DNA from 4 places in the Erwinia persicina genome. Region 1 is predicted to be linked to each of the others. Evidence: predicted binding sites of a transcription regulator. Region 1 holds the regulator's gene; each other region holds the start of a gene.
The links. The regulator PurR, encoded in region 1, represses purine synthesis genes. The targets are predictions, from matches to a motif close to CANGCAAACGTTTGCNTG.
Positions count from the first base shown of each region.

Region 2: the regulator PurR is predicted to act here: its motif matches at 2,029-2,046, upstream of glyA (serine hydroxymethyltransferase).
Region 3: the regulator PurR is predicted to act here: its motif matches at 1,487-1,504, upstream of purE (5-(carboxyamino)imidazole ribonucleotide mutase).
Region 4: the regulator PurR is predicted to act here: its motif matches at 877-894, upstream of guaD (guanine deaminase).

Region 1 covers NZ_CP082141.1:2,632,855-2,635,969, forward strand. The annotation lists gene K6L24_RS11910 (C40 family peptidase) at 1-292, shown strand, start outside; gene cydH (cytochrome bd-I oxidase subunit CydH) at 331-420, opposite strand; gene purR (HTH-type transcriptional repressor PurR) at 716-1,741, shown strand; gene punR (DNA-binding transcriptional activator PunR) at 1,752-2,669, opposite strand; gene punC (purine nucleoside transporter PunC) at 2,784-3,115, shown strand, end outside.
Region 2 covers NZ_CP082141.1:1,156,277-1,159,391, reverse strand. The annotation lists gene K6L24_RS05265 (3-phenylpropionate MFS transporter) at 1-541, opposite strand, end outside; gene glyA (serine hydroxymethyltransferase) at 665-1,918, opposite strand; gene hmpA (NO-inducible flavohemoprotein) at 2,252-3,115, shown strand, end outside.
Region 3 covers NZ_CP082141.1:3,459,291-3,462,405, forward strand. The annotation lists gene cysS (cysteine--tRNA ligase) at 1-2, opposite strand, end outside; gene ppiB (peptidylprolyl isomerase B) at 240-734, shown strand; gene lpxH (UDP-2,3-diacylglucosamine diphosphatase) at 734-1,450, shown strand; gene purE (5-(carboxyamino)imidazole ribonucleotide mutase) at 1,599-2,108, shown strand; gene purK (5-(carboxyamino)imidazole ribonucleotide synthase) at 2,105-3,115, shown strand, end outside.
Region 4 covers NZ_CP082141.1:2,336,839-2,339,953, forward strand. The annotation lists gene ydfG (bifunctional NADP-dependent 3-hydroxy acid dehydrogenase/3-hydroxypropionate dehydrogenase YdfG) at 1-692, opposite strand, end outside; gene guaD (guanine deaminase) at 1,080-2,411, shown strand; gene xdhA (xanthine dehydrogenase small subunit) at 2,408-3,115, shown strand, end outside.

The DNA.
Region 1 (3,115 bases):
CGCCTATAAAGATCTGGTGAAGTTTAAGATCCCCCGGACAGCAAATGAAATGTACCACCTGCGTGATGCGGCCTCCATTAAGCGTGACGAGCTGGAAAAAGGCGATCTGGTCTTCTTCCGCATCAATGGACGCGGTACGGCTGACCATGTCGGTGTCTATCTGGGTGGAGGCAAATTTATTCAGTCGCCACGTACCGGTAAAGATATCCAGGTGAGCGCATTAAGTGAAGATTACTGGCAGGAGCATTATATTGGTGCACGCCGCGTGATGACGCCTAAAACCATTCGCTAGCGGGACGGTATGGGAGGAGACGCCTCCTCCCGATAAACTCAGTGCATGACAGCAGTAAAGCTAAACGCAATAATCATCAGCAGTGACCCAACAACCGCCAGAGCCGTCATCTTCATATCAGTGTTCATTTGTTCTCCTTAATAACCCTGCTATTAGTAAGCCAACAGATTTTCCCATACTTGCCCGTAAAAATCTCGTTTTCTGCGCGCAGCCTTGTTAGAATTATTTCTTTCCGTTGCGCAACACGCCCGGAAACGTTTCAAGTCAGCGCTGCATGTCACTCTACGGATGATTTTACCCCTTCCTACCCCTTTTGAGACGGCACCCCAGTTCATTCTCGTCGGCAGGAATGGCGGCGCGCAGGCAAACGTTTAACCCATTTGTTATCAGTACGTTAGTGATAGCCCCAGGAGTACGATTTTAATGGCAACAATTAAGGATGTGGCAAAGCGCGCCGGTGTCTCCACCACCACGGTGTCCCATGTCATCAACAAAACGCGCTTTGTAGCCGAAGAGACGCGCGAAGCGGTATGGGCGGCAATTAAAGAATTACATTACTCGCCCAGTGCCGTTGCCCGCAGTCTTAAGGTAAACCACACCAAAACCATTGGGCTTCTGGCCACGTCCAGTGAGGCCCCCTATTTTGCCGAAATCATTGAAGCGATTGAAAATCGCTGCTTTGCCAAAGGCTATACGCTGATCCTGGGCAACGCGCACAACGATCTGCAAAAGCAACAGGCCTATCTGTCGATGATGGCTCAGAAGCGTGTCGACGGCCTGCTGGTCATGTGCTCAGAATATCCTGACACCCTGATTGCTATGCTGGAAGACAACCGTAACATTCCCATGGTGGTCATGGACTGGGGCGAGTCGCGCGGAGACTTTACCGATACCGTGCTTGATAACGCCTTTGAAGGCGGCTATCTGGCGGGGCGTTACCTCATCGAACGCGGCCATCGTGATATCGGCGCAATCCCGGGACAGCTGGAACGCAATACCGGTGGCGGCCGCCATGCGGGCTTCCTGAAAGCGCTGGCTGAAGCCGGGATTACCCTGCGTGATGAATGGCTGGTGCAGGGGGACTTTGAACCGGAATCAGGCTATCGCGCCATGCAGCAGATCCTGTCACAGAAACAGCGTCCAACAGCGATTTTCTGTGGTGGGGATATTATGGCGATGGGGGCGATTTGCGCAGCAGATGAGATGGGTTTGCGCGTCCCGCAGGATATTTCGGTGATCGGTTATGACAATGTGCGCAACGCCCGTTACTTCACCCCGGCGCTGACGACCGTACACCAGCCAAAAGAGCGTCTGGGGGAAACAGCCTTTGATATGCTGCTTGACCGCATCACCAGCAAACGTGAAGAGCAGCAGACCATTGAAGTGCATCCTTCACTGATCGAACGCCGCTCCGTTGCCGACGGCCCCTTCCGGGACTATCGCCGTTAATGTCCGCGCATCAGCTCCCGGGCTGCTCACTCAGCCATTCTGCATTCAGCGTTTCGGTATTGCCAAGATAGGCAAGCAGCCAGTTCAGCGCCGGTGAGGCGCTGTGTTCAGACCAGCTGAGGTAGCAGGGACTGTCGGGAAACGGCGAGGCCAGCGTCAGCTCACCCAGCACCTGCTGTTGCAGCCAGGGCTGGGCGAAGTGCCCCGGCACCATCCCGACGCACAGTCCGGCACGCAGGCAGTCGAACGCACTTTCCCAGTCCGGCACCACCAGCCGCCGCTGATTGTCCAGCGTCCAGGTTGTCCGCTTCGGTAGTGCCCGCGAGGTATCCTCCAGCACCAGCGAGGGCCACTCGCGGATCAGGGCTTCACTCAGCGCGCCCTCGTAACGATGCAGCGGATGCCGGGACTGTACTACGCAGCGCCAGTTCAGACTGCCCATATCGCGAAAGGCAAAACGCCCCCGAACGGGAATGGCCTGAGTTGCGCCTATTGCCACGTCCACGCGACCGTCAGCCAGCGCATCCCAGACGCCGTTAAACACCTCCGGCATGATATGCAACTCCATGTCCGGAAAATGGCGGTAGAAATCCACCACCAGCTGCCGCGTGCGCGCCGGGCGTACAATGCGGTCCACCGCAATGTTAATCTGCCCGCGCCAGCCGTTTGCCACCTGCTGACAGCGGGTGCGAGTGGCAAGCATTTTTTTGATAACAGCCCGCCCCTCTTCACTGAATACGCGACCCGCTTCGGTCAATACCACATCGCGATGCCGGCGTTCGAACAGACTGACGGCCAGCCACTCTTCGAGTTGTCGAACGGTATAACTGACCGCAGATGGCACGCGATGAAGCTCTGCTGCAGCGGCGGTAAAGCTGCCCGTTCTGGCGACGGCGTCAACCACTTCAAGAGAATATTCAGACCACATAAGTTGCCTTCAAATTATTTCACTGCAAGAGACGAATAATAGCGTTTCACAGCTCATCAGGCACGGGATTACACTGCGCACGTAAAAAAATTGTCTAATAAGAGTTAAAAAATCATGCGTTCCAAAGGATTTATGTTTTATCTGGCCATACTGAGTATGTTGGGTTTTCTTGCCACGGATATGTACCTCCCCGCTTTTGGCGTGATGCAACAGGATCTGGGCACTGAAGCGGGCGCCATCAGCGCCAGCCTGAGTATCTTCCTTGCCGGTTTTGCCTGTGCGCAGCTGGTCTGGGGGCCGCTCTCTGACCGCATCGGTCGTAAGCCCGTGCTGGTCATGGGGCTCAGCCTGTTTGCCGTTGGTTGCGCCGCCATGCTCTGGGTGGAATCAGCGCCCTGGCTGCTGGCTATGCGTTTTGTGCAGGCTGTCGGCGTGTGTGCGGCGGC
Region 2 (3,115 bases), 1.5 Mb from region 1:
TCACCGCCGGCCGCAGCATCATCCCGCCGATCATCGCCCCGCAGCCCACACACAGCAGCACCAGAATGGCATGGTAGGAAAAGTGGGTCACCAGTACGCCGGTCAGAGCCGAGCTGATGACAAAAGCCAGCGATCCCCAGAGTCGCACCGGACCGTAGGCTAGCGCAATCTGCCGCTGCCATGTGGCGGCCAGTGCATCACTCAGGGGAACCAGCGGCGAGAAGAACAGGTTGAAGCCCACCATGACCAGCAGCAGCCATAACCACTGGGAACCCGCCCAAAAGCCCAGCGCAAACAGCAGGGTAAGGAGCGCCAGCAGGCGCAGCACCGTAATCAGTCGGGAAGGATGGGTGACGCGTGACGCGATCACCAGACTACCGACAAACCGCGCAATCATGCCGCATCCCAGTAACAGACCGATCTTTTCCGGCTGCAGGCCGCTGTCTTTTAACCAGACGCCCCAGAAAGGCAGATAGACGCCATAGGCGAAAAAGTAGGTGAAGTAGCTCAGTCCAAGCCAGTACGTGGAACGTATCGCCATTTTCCCTCCGACAAAGTGGAGGCTAATGTACACCGTGAAGGAGGATAAAAAAATAGCGGGACACGTTGGTGTCCCGCTATCTGCGATCAGGCTCCCCCACGACGCCGGGGAAACAGGCTCAGGTTATGCGTAAACCGGGAAGCGCGCGCAGACATCCAGTACCTGCTTCTTCACGCGCTCGCTCACGCCTTCGTCATTGATATTGTCAAGAATATCGCTGATCCAGCCTGCCAGTTCGCGGACTTCCGCTTCTTTAAAGCCGCGACGGGTCACCGCCGGGGAACCGATACGAATACCGGAGGTGACAAACGGGCTTTTCGGGTCGTTAGGGACGCTGTTTTTGTTCACGGTAATGTTGGCACGGCCCAGGGCAGCATCCGCTTCTTTACCGGTCAGATTTTTGTCCACCAGGTCCAGCAGGAACAGATGGTTGTGCGTACCGCCGGAAACCACGTTATAGCCACGCGCCAGGAACACTTCTACCATTGCTTTGGCGTTTTTAGCTACCTGCTGCTGATAGATTTTGAACTCAGGCTCCATCGCTTCTTTGAAGGCCACGGCTTTACCCGCGATAACGTGCATCAGCGGGCCGCCCTGGCCACCAGGGAAGACGGCAGAGTTCAGCTTCTTATAAAAATCTTCGTCACCGCCATGCGCCAGGATCAGACCGCCACGCGGGCCGGCCAGGGTTTTGTGGGTAGTCGACGTCACGATATGCGCATGAGGAACTGGGTTAGGATAGACATCAGCGGCAATCAGACCGGCAACGTGCGCCATATCGACGAACAGGTAAGCCCCTACCGTATCAGCGATTTCACGCATTTTGGCCCAGTCGCACACGCCAGAATAAGCAGAGAAGCCGCCAACGATCATTTTCGGCTGGTGTTTTTTCGCCAGCTCAGCCAGTTCGTTGTAATCAATTTTACCGGTTTCATCGATGCCGTAAGGGATGACGTTATACAATTTACCGGACAGGTTAACCGGCGAACCGTGTGTCAGGTGACCACCGTGGGCCAGATTCATGCCCAGAATCGTATCGCCCGGCTGCAGCAGCGCGGTATAAACGGCAAAGTTCGCCTGAGAACCTGAGTGCGGTTGCACGTTAGCGTAATCGGCACCGAACAGCGCTTTAGCACGGTCAATAGCCAGCTGCTCAACGATATCCACATACTCACAGCCACCGTAATAGCGTTTGCCCGGATACCCTTCCGCATACTTGTTGGTCAACTGAGATCCCTGAGCCTGCATCACGCGTGGGCTGGTGTAGTTCTCAGAGGCAATCAGCTCGATATGCTCTTCCTGACGCACTTTCTCCTGCTCCATTGCCTGCCATAATTCGGCATCGTAATCGGCAATGTTCATTTCACGCTTTAACATCTGCATCTCCTGACTCAACTGACTTTCAATAATGAATGCCCCCGTTGGGGGTGATGGTAAACAGTTTAAACTGTTTACCCACCCGTTGAATAGCATCACGGCCGCCTTTTTACGCAAACGATTGGCTTCAGGAATGGCAAGGGTTAGTTACACTTTTCTGCAAGCCACTAATAACGAATCCTCCTCCCCAACCTCAGACTGACTTGTCATCAGAACCGGATGTTACGTGCGAAAAAATACCCCTTAACTCATAAGGTGTATTTACAGAGAGGGCTTCCTGGCTTTAAGATGCATTTAAAATACATCTTTATGATCCCCGTTAAGGAGCACGTCATGCTGGACAGCCAAACCATTGCTACGGTGAAATCTACCCTTCCTGCCATTGCTGCACTCGGCCCGCGCCTGGCCGCCCATTTCTATCAGCGAATGTTCAGCCATAATCCTGAACTGAAAGACATTTTCAATATGAGCAATCAGAGCACCGGCAACCAGCCAGAAGCGCTGTTTAATGCCGTCTGCGCCTACGCCAGTCACCTGGATAACCTTGCCGCCCTGGGCCCTGCGGTAGAAAAGATCGCCCAGAAACATACCAGCTTTGCGATCCGCCCGGATCAGTATCCTATTGTCGGTAAGCACCTGCTGGCGAGCATTGATGAAATGTTGCATCCCGGAGAGGAAGTCCTTGAAGCCTGGAGCAAAGCCTATGGCGTGCTGGCAGGGATTTTTGTCCAGCGCGAAGAGCAGATTTATGAAGAGACCGAGGAGAAAGTCGGGGGCTGGCGGGGCGGCCAGCGTGAGTTTGTCATCAGTGAGATCACCCCACAAAGTGCCGTGATAAAAAGTTTTATTCTGACGCCAACGGACGGTCAGCCCGTCGCGGACTACAAAGCCGGACAATATCTGGCACTGTGGGTGAAAGATCCCTCTTTTGCCAATCAGGAAATCCGTCAGTACTCACTGACCCGCACGCCAAACGGTCGCGACTACCGCATTGCCGTTCGTCATGAGGAGGGGGGCGTTCTCTCCAGCTGGCTGCATCAGCAGCAGCCCGGCCAGCGGGTTCATCTGGCACCGCCCGCCGGGGATTTCTTCCTGGATATTACCCCTGACACGCCGGTGACGCTGATTTCCGGCGGCGTGGGCCTGACGCCGATGCTGGCCATGCTGAACCAGCTGGCTGCCGACAAACATCCTTCC
Region 3 (3,115 bases), 830 kb from region 1:
ATTGAGACATTCCGTTTTAAACGTGTGCGGGATTAGCGAAAAAATGGCGAAGTAAATATTCTGACGTATTCTTACCTTCAGCGCGGCGCAAAGCAAGGTTATCTGCGTTTCCTTTATCAAGGGGAGGCTGACGAGCTATCACATTTTGTGATATAAGAGCCGTCTGTCGCACGGGACAGACTCCCGTCTCAGTTCCCGGCGCTCAATGTTAAATACTCCAACCCTGACAGGATGAGAATATGGTCACTTTCCAGACTAATCATGGCGATATCGTCATCAAGACTTTCGATGATAAAGCGCCGGCTACCGTTAAAAACTTCCTTGAGTACTGCCGCGAAGGTTTTTACGACAACACCATCTTCCACCGTGTGATCAACGGCTTTATGATCCAGGGCGGTGGTTTTGAACCGGGCATGAAGCAGAAAGACACCAAAGAAGAGATCCGCAACGAAGCGGGTAACGGCCTGAAGAACACCAAAGGCACCCTGGCGATGGCCCGTACTCAGGCGCCACACTCTGCGACTGCCCAGTTCTTCATCAACGTGGCTGACAACGACTTCCTGAACTTCCGTGACGAAAGCCTGCAGGGCTTCGGTTACTGCGTGTTTGCTGAAGTGGTTGAAGGCATGGACGTGGTTGAGAAAATCAAAGCCGTGGCCACCGGTCGCAGCGGTATGCACCAGGATGTGCCAAAAGACGACGTGATCATTCAGAAAGTCACCGTCAGCGAATAATGTCGCATACGCTGTTTATCGCAGATCTCCATCTGTGTACTGAAGAACCGGCTATTACGGCCGGTTTTCTGCATTTTTTACGCCGTGAAGCACAGCAGGCAGACGCGCTGTATATTCTCGGTGACCTGTTTGAAGCCTGGATCGGTGACGATGACCCGAATCCGCTTCATGCCGAGGTGGCGCACGCCCTGCGCCAGCTGGCTATCCCCTGCTATTTTATTCACGGTAATCGCGACTTTCTGCTGGGCAAACGTTTTGCCAAAGCCAGTGGCATGACCCTGCTGCCGGAAGAGCAGGTGCTGGATCTGTACGGCAGGCGCGTGCTGATTATGCATGGCGATACCCTGTGTACCGATGATCAAGGCTATCTGCGTTTTCGCGCAAAGGTCCAGCAGCGCTGGCTGCAGACGCTGTTCCTCGCCCTGCCCCTCTTTGTCCGCCAGCGAATCGCCCTGAAAATGCGCGCCGGCAGCCGTCAGGCCAACAGCAGCAAATCCCGGGAAATCATGGACGTCAATCAGCAGGCGGTGGTGGCGGCGATGTCACGCCATCAGGTACAGTGGCTGATCCACGGTCATACTCATCGCCCCGCCGTTCATCCCCTGCTGATCCAGGGGCAGGCGGCTGAACGCCTGGTGCTTGGCGCCTGGCATGAAGAAGGGTCAATGATCAAAGTCAGTGCTGACGAAATAAGCCTGATTTCCTTTCCGTTCTGAGGTCAAAGTCTGAGTGAAAACGCGGCTATTTGACGCTACGCAACCGTTTTCCTCACCGCGCAGTCGTGATATTCTCTTTGCCCTTCCCATCGGGTCGCCCTGTTGAGCGGCCCTGGTGACGTTTTACAATCACAGGAGTCAGACCCGCATGACATCGAACGCCGCACCGGCCCGCATTGCTATTGTTATGGGTTCCAAAAGTGACTGGGCAACCATGCAATTTACGGCGGAAATCCTTACCAGCCTGGACGTTCCCTTTCACTGCGAAGTGGTGTCTGCACACCGCACGCCGGACAAACTCTTCAGCTTTGCCGAACAGGCCGCCGGTAACGGCTATCAGGTGATTATCGCCGGCGCAGGCGGGGCAGCCCATCTGCCGGGCATGCTGGCGGCGAAAACGCTGGTGCCGGTACTGGGAGTTCCGGTGCAGAGCGCGGCCCTGAGCGGCGTCGACAGCCTCTACTCCATTGTACAGATGCCGCGCGGCATTCCGGTGGGCACGCTGGCAATCGGTAAAGCTGGCGCTGCCAATGCAGCCCTGCTGGCGGCGCAGATCCTTGCGCTGCACGATGCCGGGCTGGCCGATCGTCTGAATCACTGGCGTCAGAGCCAGACCGACGAAGTGCTGAACAACCCGGACCCGCGGGAGGAAGCATGAAGCCGGTCTGTGTATTAGGTAACGGCCAGCTGGGACGGATGCTGCGCCAGGCGGGTGAGCCGTTGGGCATTGCCGTCTATCCGGTGGGCCTGGATGCGGAACCCGAATCCCTGCCCATTGCACAGAGCGTGATCACTGCTGAAATCGAGCGCTGGCCTGAAACGGCATTAACCCGTGAACTGGCCAGCCATAACGCCTTTGTGAACCGCGATATCTTTCCACTGCTGGCCGATCGTCTGACCCAGAAGCAACTGCTGGACCGGCTGGGCCTGGCAACCGCGCCGTGGCAGTTGCTCTCCAGTGCAGATGAGTGGGCGCAGGTATTCACCACGCTGGGCCCGCTGGCCATCGTAAAACGCCGCACAGGCGGCTATGACGGTCGCGGTCAGTGGCGTCTGCGCGCCGGTGAAACCGAATCACTGCCCGCCGACTGCTACGGCGAGTGCATTGTTGAACAGGGGATCAATTTCTCCGGCGAAATGTCGCTGATCGGCGCACGTGGCCACGACGGTAAAACCGTGTTTTACCCGCTGACGCACAACCTGCATCAGGACGGCATTCTGCGTACCAGCGTCGTGCTGCCGGACGTGAACGAGCAGCATCAGCAGCAGGCCGAGCACATGCTGTCTGCCATCATGAATGAACTGAACTACGTCGGCGTGATGGCGATGGAATGCTTTGTGGTGCCGGAAGGTCTGCTGATCAACGAGCTGGCACCGCGCGTGCACAACAGCGGTCACTGGACGCAGAACGGCGCATCCATCAGCCAGTTTGAGCTGCATCTGCGGGCTATTCTCGACCTTCCACTGCCGACGCCGGTGGTCAGCACGCCGTCAGTGATGGTTAACCTGATTGGCACCGATGTCAATCTGGCCTGGCTGGCGCAGCCGCTGGTGCATCTGCACTGGTATGAGAAAGAAGTGCGTGCCGGGCGCAAAGTCGGCCACCTGAACCTGTCCGACGTCAGCCCGCAGGCGTTAAGCCAGGCACTGAATGCGCTGGTCCCG
Region 4 (3,115 bases), 300 kb from region 1:
AGCGCGCTGATGTTGACATGTTTCGGCAGGGTGGCCACCCACCACACGGCCTCGGTCACATCTTCCGGCGTCAGCGGCTCGGTGCCGTCATACACGCTGTCAGCACGGCTGTCATCGCCTTTAAAACGGACGTTCGAAAACTCCGTACCGCCAACCAGGCCCGGTTCAATGTCGGTCACTCGCAGGGCGGTGCCGTGCAGATCGGTGCGCAGGTTGAAACTGAACTGGCGAACAAACGCCTTAGTGGCACCATAAACATTGCCGCCCGGATACGGCCAGCTGCCGGCGATAGAACCAATATTAATAATATGCCCGACATTGCGCTCCACCATCGCAGGCAGCAGCGCGCGTGTCATATACACCAGGCCTTTGTTGTTGGTGTCGATCATATCTTCCCAGTCTTCCAGGCTGGCACGCTGCGCAGGTTCAATGCCCAGCGCCAGTCCGGCGTTGTTGACCAGAATATCGATGTTGCGCCATTCAGCAGGCAGTGAGGCCACAGCCGCGTCGATGCCCGCACGGTCGCGGACGTCCAGCACCAGCGTATAAATCCTGTCGCCAAATTCCTTTTTCAGGGCATCCAGACGTTCCTGACGGCGGCCGGTAGCAATGACCTGATGGCCCTGGCTGATAAAGCGGCGGGTAATGCTCTGACCAAATCCGGCGGTCGCCCCGGTAACAAATACAATCATCTCGCTGTTCCTTAACCCGTTTTAGATTTTTCCCACCTTATCATTTCAGGGCAGAGCTGATAAGGCGCTCATGATGATGACGAACAAGAAAAACTGCACCAACAGCGTGCAGCCGTGGTCTGGACTGCCTTATGGCAGTGCGCTACGGGCAGGCAGAATGCCCGGGTCGGGTCTTTTTGACTTCATAGCAATCGGTTGCCTTTTTAGCAACCGGTTGCGCAACCGTTTTACTGTTTTAAAAAACGTCGTTACCGACTATTTTCTTCGTAACTCACTGAATAAAAGAGTAAAAGTGAAAACTGGACGAATGGCATAACTCTTGCAAATCTTAAGCGATACGATCCCGCACTGCCGACCCGCATCGCGGCCTGCTTTTAAGGAACAGCTATGACACAGCACTATACCCAGGCCATTCGCGCCCGATTTTTTGATATCACCCGAACGGTGGATGAACCGCAGCAGTTGCCCGAGGCGGCACGCTATCTTGATAACGGCCTGCTACTGCTGGACGGCGGTACGGTCGTCGGGTTGTGGGACTGGGAGGAGGGCCGTCATCTGCTACAGGACGGCAGGACATTGCTGGACTGCCGTGACCGGCTGATTGTGCCGGGCTTTGTCGACACGCACATCCATTATCCGCAAACCGAAATGATCGGTGCCTTTGGCGAACAGTTGCTGGAGTGGCTGGATCAGTACACCTTCCCGGTGGAAAGCCAGTATCACTGTCCGCAGCACGCCGCCCGCATGTCAGACTTCTTTCTGCAGCAGCTACTGAGTAACGGCACCACGACCGCACTGGTCTTTGGCACCGTCCATCCGCAGTCTGTCGACGCCCTGTTTACCGCCGCATCGGCGCTGGAAATGCGGCTGATTGCCGGGAAAGTGATGATGGATCGCAATGGCCCGGATGCCCTGATGGAAACGCCGGAGCAGAGCTACCGGCAGACCCGGGAACTGATTGAGCGCTGGCACCGCCACGGACGTTTAGGCTATGCACTGACGCCGCGTTTTGCTCCGACGTCCTCACCGGCCCTGCTGGCCAAAGTGCAGCAGCTTCGCCAGGAATTCCCGGACACCTGGCTGCATACGCATCTCAGCGAAAATCCCCAGGAGGTGGCGTGGGTAAAAACCCTGTTTCCCGACAACAGCAGTTACCTGGATGTGTATCATCAGTATCAGCTGACCGGAGACCGCAGCGTGTTCGCCCACTGCCTGCATCTGGATGACAGCGAGTGGGACTGTCTGCACCAGACCGGATCGGCGGTGGCTTTCTGTCCGACGTCGAACCTGTTTCTCGGCAGCGGCCTGTTCGACCTGAATACCTGCTGGCATAAAGGGGTCAAAATGGGGATCGGCACCGACGTCGGGGCAGGCACGACGTTTAATCTGCTGCAGACAATGGGCGAGGCGTACAAAGTGGGCCAGCTTCAGCGCTATAAGCTCTCCGCGTGTGAGGCGTTTTACCATGCCACGCTGGGGGGGGCGAGAGCCCTGGATCTGGATAGAAAGATTGGTAATTTCATGCCGGGTAAAGAGGCGGATTTTGTGATGCTCGATCCGGCGGTCTCGCCGCTGCAGCAGATGCGTCACGCCAACAGCCGCGATATCTGGGAGCAACTGTTTGTGCTGATGACCCTGGGCGATGATCGCAATATTGCCGCCACCTGGGTCAACGGTCGCTGCGTATGGCAGCGTGACGAAAAGGAGCAGGCCGCATGATCCAGTTCTTACTTAACCAGCGCCTGGTCAGCGAGCACGATATCGACCCGAATACGACGGTGCTGAACTATCTGCGTCAGCATCAGCGACGCTGTGGCACGAAAGAGGGCTGTGCCTCCGGCGACTGCGGAGCCTGCACCGTGACGCTGGGTCACGTGGAGGCGGGGCAGATGCGCTACCAGACGGTTAACAGCTGCCTGACTTTTGTCAGCCATTTGCAGGGAAAGCAGCTAATCAGCGTGGAAGATCTGCGCCAGCCGGCGGGGCTGCACAGCGCACAGCAGGCGATGGTGGACTGCCATGCCTCACAGTGTGGCTTCTGTACTCCCGGATTCGTGATGTCGATTTTTACCCTGCAAAAAAACGGCGGCGGGGCGGAACCCCGTCAAATCGAGCAGGCACTGGCCGGTAACCTCTGTCGCTGTACCGGCTATCGGCCGATTGTCGACGCCGCCCGTCAGGCCTGCGCTGCAGCGGGGACGGACAGTTTTCAGCAGCAGGAGGCGGCCACCGTGGCGCAACTGCTGCAACTGCAGACCCCGGAGATGCAGGAACTCCGCTGGCAGGGCAATCGCTGCCTGCTGCCGAAAACCATCAAACAGCTCAGTGAGGCGTTGCTCGCGCACCCCGGGGCTACGCTGCTGGCTGGCGGCACCGACCTCGCGCTGCAGGTTACACAACGCGGCGAAACCCTGCCGCTGTTG